2 regions of the Sporomusa termitida genome follow, and region 1 is predicted to be linked to the other one. Evidence: riboswitches for the same ligand, from Rfam matches in the RefSeq annotation. Region 1 holds a riboswitch; the other holds the start of a gene.

Evidence for each region. Region 1 has a riboswitch for thiamine pyrophosphate ahead of thiS (sulfur carrier protein ThiS). Riboswitches for the same ligand answer to the same signal wherever they lie in the genome.
Region 2: linked by a shared signal. The riboswitch ahead of thiC (phosphomethylpyrimidine synthase ThiC) and the one ahead of thiS (sulfur carrier protein ThiS) in region 1 are both predicted to bind thiamine pyrophosphate.

What each region holds. Positions count from the first base shown of each region.
Region 1 is NZ_CP036259.1:2,378,386-2,384,137, forward strand. Features, by position in the region: gene thiH (2-iminoacetate synthase ThiH) at 1-639, opposite strand, end outside; gene SPTER_RS11075 (thiazole synthase) at 672-1,457, opposite strand; gene thiS (sulfur carrier protein ThiS) at 1,463-1,663, opposite strand; TPP riboswitch at 1,735-1,845, opposite strand; gene SPTER_RS11085 (Nif3-like dinuclear metal center hexameric protein) at 1,926-3,047, opposite strand; gene SPTER_RS11090 (tRNA (adenine(22)-N(1))-methyltransferase) at 3,038-3,727, opposite strand; tRNA gene SPTER_RS11095 (tRNA-Val) at 3,804-3,879, opposite strand; tRNA gene SPTER_RS11100 (tRNA-Glu) at 4,041-4,115, opposite strand; tRNA gene SPTER_RS11105 (tRNA-Ile) at 4,141-4,215, opposite strand; tRNA gene SPTER_RS11110 (tRNA-Asn) at 4,350-4,425, opposite strand; gene rpoD (RNA polymerase sigma factor RpoD) at 4,486-5,592, opposite strand; gene dnaG (DNA primase) at 5,649-5,752, opposite strand, start outside.
Region 2 is NZ_CP036259.1:1,030,125-1,035,876, forward strand. Features, by position in the region: gene SPTER_RS04615 (methyl-accepting chemotaxis protein) at 1-28, shown strand, start outside; gene SPTER_RS04620 (hypothetical protein) at 136-570, shown strand; gene SPTER_RS04625 (carbonic anhydrase) at 567-1,151, opposite strand; gene SPTER_RS04630 (hypothetical protein) at 1,254-1,892, opposite strand; gene thiC (phosphomethylpyrimidine synthase ThiC) at 1,894-3,195, opposite strand; TPP riboswitch at 3,263-3,361, opposite strand; gene SPTER_RS04640 (pyruvate carboxylase) at 3,405-5,752, opposite strand, start outside.

The sequences.
Region 1 (5,752 bases):
CTGGCAGGCCCGCTCCGGGGCATCAAGGCGGTAACGGTAGTCCCGTTTGGGTCCGGCAGGATGTAATTCGGCATAGTTTGCCTCATGATAGGTTTCCTGGTAAATGGTCATGCCGTCCACCCCGGCCGCGGCAAGCTCACTGTACTCATCGGTACTGAGAGGATATATCTCAATACTAATAGAGGTAAAATAGTCTTTTAATATCCGGACACAGTCTTTAATGTAGCCTACAGAAGAATGGTGCCGTGACTCGCCAGTAAGAATCAGGATATGCTTTAAACCGGTGGCAGCAATGGCCGCCGCTTCAGCCCGGACCTGATCCAGGGTTAGTTTTTTTCTTTCAATCGCGTTATGGGCATGAAAACCGCAGTATACACACTGATTAACACAGTAATTAGCCAGATATAGCGGTGTATAGAGTAAAATCGTATGGCCAAACTGCTGCACAGTAAGACGGTGTGCCTGCTGGGCCATAGCCTCAAGCTGCCGTTCGGCTTTAGGCGATAGTAGTGTCAGATAATCAAATACAGTTAACCGGTCTTTACTGATAACCCTTTGAATATCATCATCAGTGACCTGTTCGAAAACGGCTGCGAAATCTAAATCCCGGTATTTTAACAGTTCGTCATAAACACTCACAATATACCTCCTTCTTGCACCATGTGCTGCAGTTATTCGTGGAGAAAACCCGTCAAGGGCGACGAAGCGGCGGCATAGCCCTGGACCGCCCCCGGACCGGCGAGATAGGCCTTGCGCCCGGCCGCAACAGCCAGGCCAAAGGCTGCCGCCATGGCAACCGGATTATAGGCTGTTGCCACCGCCGTATTTACAAGCACTGCCGCCGCCCCCATTTCCATAGCTTCGGCAGCCTCGGAGGGCCGGCCGATCCCGGCATCAACAATAACCGGCAAAGACACTTCTTCAATCAGGATTTTTACCATTTCTTTGGTCTTAAGACCACGGTTCGTACCAATAGGCGCTCCCAGCGGCATAACAGCGGCGGCCCCCGCTGCCGCCAGGCGTTTTGCCGCCATTAAATCAGGACTCATATAGGGGAGTACAACAAAACCTTCGGCCGCTAAAATTTCAGTAGCTTTAATTGTCTCAATATTGTCAGGGAGCAAATAGCGGTTATCAGAAATCACTTCAATTTTAATCCAGTTGCCGCACCCGGCGGCTCTGGCTAACCGGGCAATGCGGACAGCCTCTTCCGCATTTCTGGCGCCGGAGGTATTCGGCATTACGATACAGGTGTCCGGAATGTAGTCAACTATGTTTTCTTCTTTATATTCCGGGTCAATCCGCCGTACCGCAACCGTTATCACCTGAGAACCGGAAGCGCTCACGACCTCTGGAATAAGCCGGTTATTGGCAAATTTGCCTGTTCCTAAAAATAACCGGCTGGTTAATGCTTTGCCACCGACAGTTAAGATATCTCCCGCCAAGTTTTTCGCCATTACACTCAGCCTCCTCCTACAAAAGTGACCACTTCGAGACAGTCTTCGGGTTGTAAAACAGTTGCCTGCCATTCTTCCTTTTTAACTATTTGCTGGTTATGCTCAATTACAATGACTTCAGGATTAAATCCTTGCTTACCAACCAGCTCAGCAATGGTAACACCGACCGGCATCTGCAGGTCTTTGCCATTTACCGTTAATCTCACAGGGCCTCCGCCTCCTTCATAATAATAAAAAAGCACGTCTCCCCCTACCGGGTAGTGACGCGCACAATTACACAAATTACACACGACCTCCCTCCGCAGGTATTATCCCGATCAGGTAATGGAGGTAAGAAACTTAATAGTTTCACTCTCAGCCCATAACATGAGCTCCCTCGGCCAACTAATATTTATCTGTATTCATTGTATACCAGAATTAGGCAAACCGTCAAACCCTTTTCTCGGGCAAAATACCGGCTAAACAGCTCTAACAGACTGTAAACACGTCTTTATTGGCATTATTGCCAATAACTGTAATCTTCCAAAGGTTTTTTTGGGCACAGTGCGTTAAATAGTCTGCCACCAAGCCGACTACCGGCTGTTCGGTGGCAAAATGCCCGGCATCGATAATAGTCAGACCTTCTGCGACGGCCTGCTGGGCCTCATGATATTTTACATCACCGGTAACCAGGATGTGAGCCCCAGCATTAACGGCCTGGTTAATCAGACTGGCGCCGCTGCCGCCGCATACGGCAACCCTGGAGATCATTTGTTCAGCATCAGCGCCGGCCACTTTGACAGAATTAATATGTAATGCCGTTTTTACCTGTCTGATAAATTGTTCAAGCCCCATGGGTGCAGCCAGGCAGCCCACCCGCCCCAGGCCATAAGTCTCACCTTTATTTAGCAGCTGATATTCGTCATAGGCCACTTCCTCATACGGGTGAGCTGCCAGCATAGCAGTAATGATCTGCGAACGCAAAGCTGCCGGAAATACAGTTTCCAGGCGGCTTTCGTCGACAAATTCCAGTGTTCCCTGATGGCCGAGGAAAGGCTGGGCATCAGCTAATGGTAAAAAGGTCCCTGTACCCGGGGTTTGAAAAGTGCAGTGGCTGTAATTGCCGATATGCCCGGCCCCTGCGGCTGTGATTGAGTTTCGAACTTGGTCAACATGGGTAGCAGGCACATACACAGCTAATTTATACAATTGCTCCTGATAGACATTAGTTAGCGGCCGGACTTCTTTTAAGGCTAATTTTTGCGCTAATACATCATTAACCCCGCCGCGGGCACTGTCCAGGTTAGTATGTGCGGCATATACAGCGATGCCGGCTTTAATCAGGTCAGCCAGCAGCTTTCCCTGCGGGCAATCTGTACGGATACGGGTAAGGCCTTTGAAGATCAGCGGATGATGAGCGATAATCAGGTCAGCGCCGGTGGTAATAGCCTCATTAACAAGGGGCTGATCCACATCTAAGGCTACTATTATTTTCTGTATCGGTTGCGCAGGATCACCAAGCAACAGCCCGACATTATCCCAGGGTTCAGCCAGATGCCGGGGCGCCAGCTTTTCCAGCTCTTTTAAAATATCACGGCAAATTACAGACATAACAGCTTTTCCTCCAACGCGTTAAGCTTACGGGTATATTCCCGGTATTTAGCAGATTTTACGGCGTCGTCACTCCCGCCCATAGCCAGAAGCACGGCGCGCCGCTGGCTGATCAGTTCATTAATATGCAGCCGCAATAACGGATGCCTGGACTGCCAGAGCCGTGGTCCGATCTCATAAAGGGACTGATCATCAAGAGGGCCTGCACCAGGTTCGGCCGCGATAATCTGGTATAGCTTCCCTTCTTCCTGCACCAGCTGCTCGTCAACAATCTGCCAGCCCTGGGTATGCAGCCACAGGCGGACCGGAGCGGCGGCAATCATTGGCTGTAAGATAAGGCGTTGTACCAGGCTGGTTATATCCGGACAGGCTTGCAGGATTGCAATGATATTGGCTCCGCCCATACCGGCAATGACCACGACGTCGGCCTCCCCCGGCTGAAGAACCGCCAAGCCGTTCCCCAGTCGAACCGAGATATATTGCTCCAGCTGCGCTGCCGCCACCGCATTTTGGGCTGATAAATACGGCCCGTGATGAACATCACCGGCAATTGCCCTGGCCACAATCTTCTCTTTCACAAGATAGATGGGCAAATAGGCATGATCTGTCCCAATATCGGCCATAGTCACACCGGCTGGCACCATGCCGGCAATCGTTTGTAAGCGCTGACCTAATTTCACATACAGCCCTCCTGGTAAATCATTGTTATTCTGATAGGTAGCAAAAAACCTGCGAATTAACTTCGCAGGTTTGCTGTGGTGGGCGATGACAGGATCGAACTGCCGACATCCTGCTTGTAAGGCAGGCGCTCTCCCAGCTGAGCTAATCGCCCGTGTTAATTTTGATATCGAGAAAGGAGGTTCTTCGCTACGCTCAGAACTAAGCGATTCGCACAGATTCCCGCGTCGCTGCGCTCCTAAAAATCTGGCTCTCTGCTTATCACACAGGTTCTCATTTCGTCTATCGACTCGTGAGAACCTGGTTCACTGCTTATGGTGACCCGTAAGGGAATCGAACCCTTGTTACCGCCGTGAAAGGGCGGTGTCTTAACCGCTTGACCAACGGGCCATTTGAGAGGTGGGATGCGGGAAGTTGGTGGGCCCACCTGGGATCGAACCAGGGACCAGCCGGTTATGAGCCGGCTGCTCTACCGCTGAGCTATAGGCCCTAGAGATATTAAAACAGGTTTTCCGGAGAAAGCCTGTTTTAATATATAGGAGGTTCTTCGCTATCGCTCAGAACTAAGCGATTCGCACAAGTTTCCGCGTCGCTATTGCTCCTAAAAACTTGGCACTCTGCTTTTGGCTCCTCGAGTAGGACTCGAACCTACGACCGATCGGTTAACAGCCGATTGCTCTACCAACTGAGCTATCGAGGAATATCGCCAACGTTGACTATTATAAAGCAATGTCCAGGTTACGTCAAGTAATATTTAGTTTTACTCCAGAAAATCCTTTAACTTTTTACTACGGCTGGGATGGCGAAGTTTTCTGAGCGCTTTGGCTTCAATCTGACGGATACGTTCGCGGGTAACACCAAAATATTGTCCCACTTCTTCCAGCGTCCGGGCCCGGCCGTCATCTAAACCAAAACGCAGGCGCAATACCTTTTCTTCGCGCGGTGTCAGTGTTTCCAGGACTTCTTCCAACTGTTCCTTAAGCAGCATAAAAGAAGCAGCTTCGGCCGGAGCCGGTGCATCCTGGTCTTCGATAAAATCTCCCAGGTGAGAGTCTTCTTCTTCACCGATGGGCGTCTCCAAAGATACAGGTTCCTGGGCTATTTTCATGATCTCCCGTACCCGTTCCACGCTGACATCCATAGCTTTTGCAACCTCTTCCGGTGATGGCTCCCGGCCTAATTCCTGGAGAAGCTGCCGTGATACCCGGATGAGTTTATTAATGGTTTCAACCATGTGAACAGGAATCCGAATCGTTCGGGCCTGGTCAGCAATTGCCCGGGTTATTGCTTGCCGAATCCACCAGGTAGCATAGGTACTGAACTTATACCCCTTGTTATAATCAAATTTCTCCACTGCTTTGATTAAGCCAAGATTACCTTCCTGAATCAGATCCAAAAACAGCATACCACGCCCAACATAACGTTTGGCAATACTGACTACCAGCCTTAAGTTTGCCTCAGCCAGACGGCGTTTAGCCTCCTCATCCCCTTGCTCCATACGTTTGGCCAGTTTAATCTCCTCGTCAGCAGTTAAAAGTGGTACCCGGCCTATCTCTTTAAGGTACATGCGCACAGGGTCATCAATACTAATGCCTTCAGGAATGGTGAGATCTATATCTACTTCTTCGGCCGTCGATTCAATCTCAGACAGGTCTGGGCCTTCAATCAGTTCAACATCCGGAACTTCGTCAACAATCTCAATGCCTTTATTACTAAAAATTTCATACATATCATCAATTTCATCAGGGCTCATATCTTCAGTCTGCATGGTATCCATAATTTCAGAATACGTGAGTACACCACGTTTTTTACCCTTGTGTAAAAGTTCATTGACTTGCTCACCTGAAGTACTTTTCTTATCGGCCATAGTTTTCCCCCCTTCCTCTGGCAGTTGACGGTAATAAAGCATACAGTACTTGACTATTAGTGATGTAATTTGCTAATTTCATGTTTAATTCGCTGACTTTCCGCCAATTCCTGCAGAAAGCTACTATCCCCCATGCGTTCTAATTCATCGGCCATTAGCC
Region 2 (5,752 bases), 1.3 Mb from region 1:
TGCGGCGACACGCAGGTTCCGGATTTAGCAAGCGCCATTAACCCAAACGCGCCGGGGACGGCGTGTTTGGGTTAATGATGTTTAAAAATACCAAATTTTGTAATACTAAGTATTATAGCAAAGGAGTGATACTTAGTGGACAAATGCGGGCATAACGGTGAGCAGAATGAGTCTAAGCTACTGTGTGTTACCTGCAACACAACCCAGTTTGAGGTGATCGAGAAAATAGGGGCAGATGAAGTGGTGGCCCGGTGCGGCTCGTGCGGACAGGAAACCGACCTGGGGGTGATTGTCGGCGCCCGTTATGGCGGGGCCGTGGAGGTCATTGCCGCGCTCAGGACCTTATACGCTGTCAGCCATTATAAAGCCCGGAAAAACAAGGACGAGCTGGGGGTAGTCAGATACTGCAAAAAACATGATCAGCTGCAGGCGATTATTGCCGGAACAATGTATCATAATCCCTTGGATATGGCGGCTGATTTATACAAGCTTATTGAGAATACGCCGATTGATATTGTTGAGGCCAAACAAATCATCGCTAATATGATAAAGAAACGTAATCATGATTAAGTATCGGTGTAATCAAAGTCTACGATGCCATTTTGGATATTGTGAATAGCGCCGATAATCTGGAGACCTTTGGCAGTAATTGCTTTTCTGAGAACAGGGCTGGCTGACTTTAATTTGTCAATGTTAAAGTCTATGTTAGCCCTGATTGCATTTGGCAGCAGTTCACCTGTACAGTGTTTGGCGCTTTCAACGGCCGGGACGATAGCCTGCAGGATTGAGCAAAGATGGGATGGAGCCTCGGCCCCGGTCAGGGCAGCTTTAACCGCACCGCAGTCCTGATGTCCCAGGATTAAGATCAGCCGTACTGCCAGAAGCTCAACGGCATATTCAAGGCTGCCTAAAACAACTGTGTCCACCACCTGGCCGGCGGTCCTGACAACAAACAAATCCCCGAGCCCCTGATCGAAAATGATTTCCGGGGGGATGCGTGAATCTGCGCAGCCCAGAATTATGGCAAAGGGCTGCTGTCCTTGGGTCAGCTCCAGCCGTTTTTTATAGCCAATGTCAGGCTTGGCATATCTTTCGGTTACATAGCGCTTGTTGCCGGCGATTAGTTTCTCCAGGGCTTGATAAGCATCCATAAAAACATCCCCTTCTTATAGTTTTAGTTTGGGTTCCGGATAATAAAAGCGGTACCGTTACAAGTAAAAGGTGCTTACTTGTAGCGGTACCACTAAGAGATCCTACAGCGCAGATGATCTGCGGCCAGATCCGGCAAAAAAAGTTGCTTGTTGCGCTTGGTGAAGACTAGTTTGGGGTTTTACTGGCAGGAGAGGGACTAAGTTGCCGATATCTTTTAAAATTGTAAACAGCAGGATGGGGTTAATTAATTCGGCAGTGTACCCGTAGGTGGTGATATAATGCTGACCGCGGTAACCTGTCAGGGCAACATGGCCGCTTTCCGCAAGGTTGGTTTGCTGGCGGAGTAAGCTTGTATGCATGGTATCTAACAAGTCAAAGGCGCGGGTGTGGTCAGTCAGTCTACCCTGCTTCCATAACCCCCGGTAGATCCTGCCGAGAGGCAGGTTTTCTGTTTCCGCTTGTGATCCTGGCTGGTCTTGGGGTAAGCTGTTCAGCAGGTGGCCAATACAGTCAAAGGCTGGCTGGAAAACGATGAAGGTGATAAACCAGCGGAAATTCTGCTCGTGCAGATGAGAACCCGGCCGGCAGCAGGTAAGTATTTGAAGTATTCTTTTGAAAAATTGACTGCGTTCATCGTCCACAGTATATTTATCACATGTAAACAACAGTTTCGAACGATAGAAATCGATTAATTCCTGCAATAGTGCAGGTTCTGAAACAGATGTCATATGTGTATTCATATTAGGCGATGCTCAGGTCTTCCCCGTTAAGGATTTTTTTCATATTTTTCATGGGGCACATTTTGCCGCACATTGTACAGGTATCTTCACACTCCGGTTGTGACTCCGCCCGGTATCTGCCGGCTTTTTCCGGGTCGATAGCCAGTTCAATCATCCGGGGGAAGTCTACATCAGCCCGGGCGGCGCTCATCTGATTATCCCAGGTGCGGGCACCGGGAATTCCTTTAGCGATATCGGCGGCGTGAGCAGCTATCCGGGAGGCAATAATCCCTTCTTTCATGTCATCCAAATTGGGTAGGCGCAGGTGCTCGGCCGGTGTTACGTAGCAAAGGAAGTCTGCCCCATTGGCAGCGGCGATTGCGCCGCCAATTGCACTGGTGATATGATCGTAACCGGGAGCAATATCAGTGACCAGCGGACCCAAAACATAAAAGGGGGCGCCATGACAGAGCCTTTTTTCCAACAGCATATTGGCGGCAATTTCATTAATAGCCATATGCCCGGGGCCTTCAATCATCACCTGCACATTCCGGGCCCAGGCGCGCTTGGTTAATTCACCAAGGGTAATAAGCTCTTCAATCTGGGCAGCATCGGTTGCATCCTGGATGGAACCGGGCCGGCAGGCGTCCCCCAGGCTCAAAGTGACATCATATTGCTCGCAGATATCCAGCAGGCGGTCATAATACTCATAGAAGGGATTCTCCCGGTTGTTAAGCTCCATCCAGGCAAACAGTAATGAACCGCCGCGGGAAACAATATTGGTCAGCCGTTTGTTCTGTTTCACCCGTGCGGCTGTTTTCAGGTTCATACCACAGTGGATTGTCATAAAATCCACACCATCTTCAGCATGACGTTCAACAACGGAAAAGAATTCATCGACAGAAATATCTTTTAAATCTTTGTCAAGCATGCCGACAGCGTCATACATCGGTACAGTGCCGATCATGACCGGCGAGGTTTCTATCAGCCGGCGCCGGAATTCGCGGGTTTTGCCATAACAGCTTAGGTCCATGATGGCTTCGGCCTTCAATTCAATGGCTTTTCGAGCTTTTTGCAATTCAAGCTCAATATCATAACAGTCTTTGGAAACCCCGAGGTTGACATTGATTTTCGTGCGGAGTTTTTCGCCGACGCCCATGGGATGAAGGCTGGTATGATGACGGTTTGCAGGGATAACAACCCTGCCGCTTGCCACTAATGCACGCAGCAGCTCGGGCTCAAGCTGTTCCTCCCGGGCTACAATACGCAGCTGGTCGGTGAGGATGCCCCGTTTGGCGGCATCCATTTGAGTTGTGTACATAATCTTTTCCCCTTCCTCTGTAATTATATTTTAGCTATAGGCAAAGGTGAGGGTAGGCAAGCTTCTTTAATTTGACATTGAAAAGCTTTCCTACGGTGGTACTAACCACATCAGGTTCGAGGGTTGGAGTTTTAGTCCTCTCAGCCGTTGGGCACCCCTAGCTATAACTAAGTAACAATGAACATGCTGTCTTATCAGACAGTACTGGCAGGTTAGGCTTTTACCGTTTTCAGCAGCTCGACCAGCAGGTCGCCTGTTTCCACAGGATCCTGCGGTTTAACGTACAGTTCTTTGATGATGCCGTCAAAAGGAGCCTGGATCGTTGTTTCCATTTTCATAGCTTCGGTAACGACCAGGGGATCTCCTTTTTTTACATGATCGCCTTTTTCGACCATTACTTTGACCGCTTTCCCGGTCATGGAGGCACCAAGCTGATTAGGATTGTCTTTTTCCGCTTTAATACGGGAAATGACAACCGTTTTAATATTCTTATCCTTGACAATAACTTCCCGGGGTAAGCCGTTGAGTTCAAAATTAACAACCCGCGTGCCGTCCGGCAGTGGTTCCTCAAACGAGATAAACTTAACGACAAGCGTTTTTCCTTCCTCAATATCGACCCTGATTTCCTCTCTGGGTTTTAAACCGTGGAAGAAGGTGGGTGTATCGAGCATGGCTACTTCCCCATAGCTATTGATAAAGCCGGCCCAGTCGGAGAATACTTTCGGATACAGGGAATAAGCCAGCACATCGGCAGTGGTAACCGGACGCTGCAGGGTGCCTGCCAGGGTATCCCTGATTTCAGTAAAGTTGGCCGGTTCCAGCAATTCACCAGGACGCCTGGTTAACGGCTTCTTCCCTTTCAGGATGATGCGCTGCAGCTCTTTGGGGAAACCCTGGTACGGCTGACCGATTTGACCGGAAAAGAATTCCACAACCGAGTTAGGGAAATCCAGGGTGTCGCCTGTTTCATAAATCGCATCCTCTGTCAGGCTGTTTTCCACCATAAACAAGGCCATGTCACCGACGATTTTAGAGGAGGGGGTTACTTTCACAATATCCCCAAACATATCATTTACCTGACGGTAGGCCTCTTTAACCTTATCCCACTGGCTTTCCAGGCCCAGTGATTTGGCCTGCTGCCGCAGGTTGCTATACTGGCCGCCCGGCATTTCGTGCTGGTACACCTCCGGATTGGGAAAGAAGAGGCTGCTTTCAAAATCTTTGTAATAGGCGCGGACATCTTCCCAGTAATGGGATAATTCATTCATTCTCCCGATATCGACAACAGGCTGCCGCGAATGTCCCTGTAAAGCGTAATACAGGCTGTTGCCGCTTGGCTGTGACGACATGCCGGACAACGAGGAGACCGCCGTGTCGACAATGTCTACGCCGGCGTCAATGGCCCGGGCGTAGGCATAAATGGCATTGCCGCTGGTATCATGCATATGCAGGTGAATCGGGATTTCCACAGTATCTTTCAGGGCGGAAACTAAGCGGTAGGCCGCCTCCGGTTTTAGTAAGCCGGCCATATCTTTGATGCACAGCATATGCGCGCCGGCCTTTTCAATATCTTTGGCCATATTTACATAGTAGTTTAAATCGTATTTAGTCCGGGCCGGGTCCAGGATATCGCCGGCATAGCAGATCGCCACTTCGGCCACTTTGCCGGACTGCCGCACGGCGTCAATGGAAGCCGTCATACCGGCCAGCCAGTTGAGGCTGTCAAAAATCCGGAATACGTCGATGCCGGCTTCGGCGGCGTGAGCCACAAAAGCGCGAATGACATTGTCGGGGTAACTGGTATAACCCACCGCGTTTGAGCCGCGCAGCAGCATTTGCAATAAAATATTAGGCGTGCGTTTTCTCAGCTCCGCCAGACGCTGCCAGGGATCTTCCTTGAGAAACCTGTAGGCAACATCAAAGGTGGCTCCCCCCCACATTTCCAGCGAAAAAAGATTTGGCAGCATATGGGCGGTAGGTGAAATAACCTTCAGCATGTCATAGGTACGCATCCGGGTGGCAAGCAGCGACTGGTGGGCGTCACGCAGGGTGGTGTCGGTTAATAATACCTCTTTTTGTTCTCTAACCCAGGCCATTAGCCCATCTGGTCCGCGCTGATCCAGAATTTGTTTGGTGCCATCAGGCAGCGGGCCCGGGGGCGTTAGTGGCAGTCTCAGCGGCGGGAACCCAGGCTTGGCACGCTTAGGCAGTCCCTCAAAGCCGTTAACTGTTGTTTCGGCCAGGTACTTAAGCAGCTTAGTCCCTCGGTCCTGCGGGATAGGAAAGACAAAGAGTTCAGGGGTGGTATCGATAAAGGTGGTGTAATAATGACCGCTCAGAAAGTCAGGATGATTGACTACATTATAGAGAAAAGGGATGTTGGATTTGATGCCGCGGATGCGGAACTCATGCAGGCAGCGCTTCATTTTCGCGATTGCGCTTTTATGGGTGAGACCCGAGGTGGAGACCTTGACCAGCAGTGAATCGTAATACGGGGTGATAACGGAGCCGGCATAGGCATTGCCGGCATCCAGGCGTACCCCAAAGCCGCCGCCGCTGC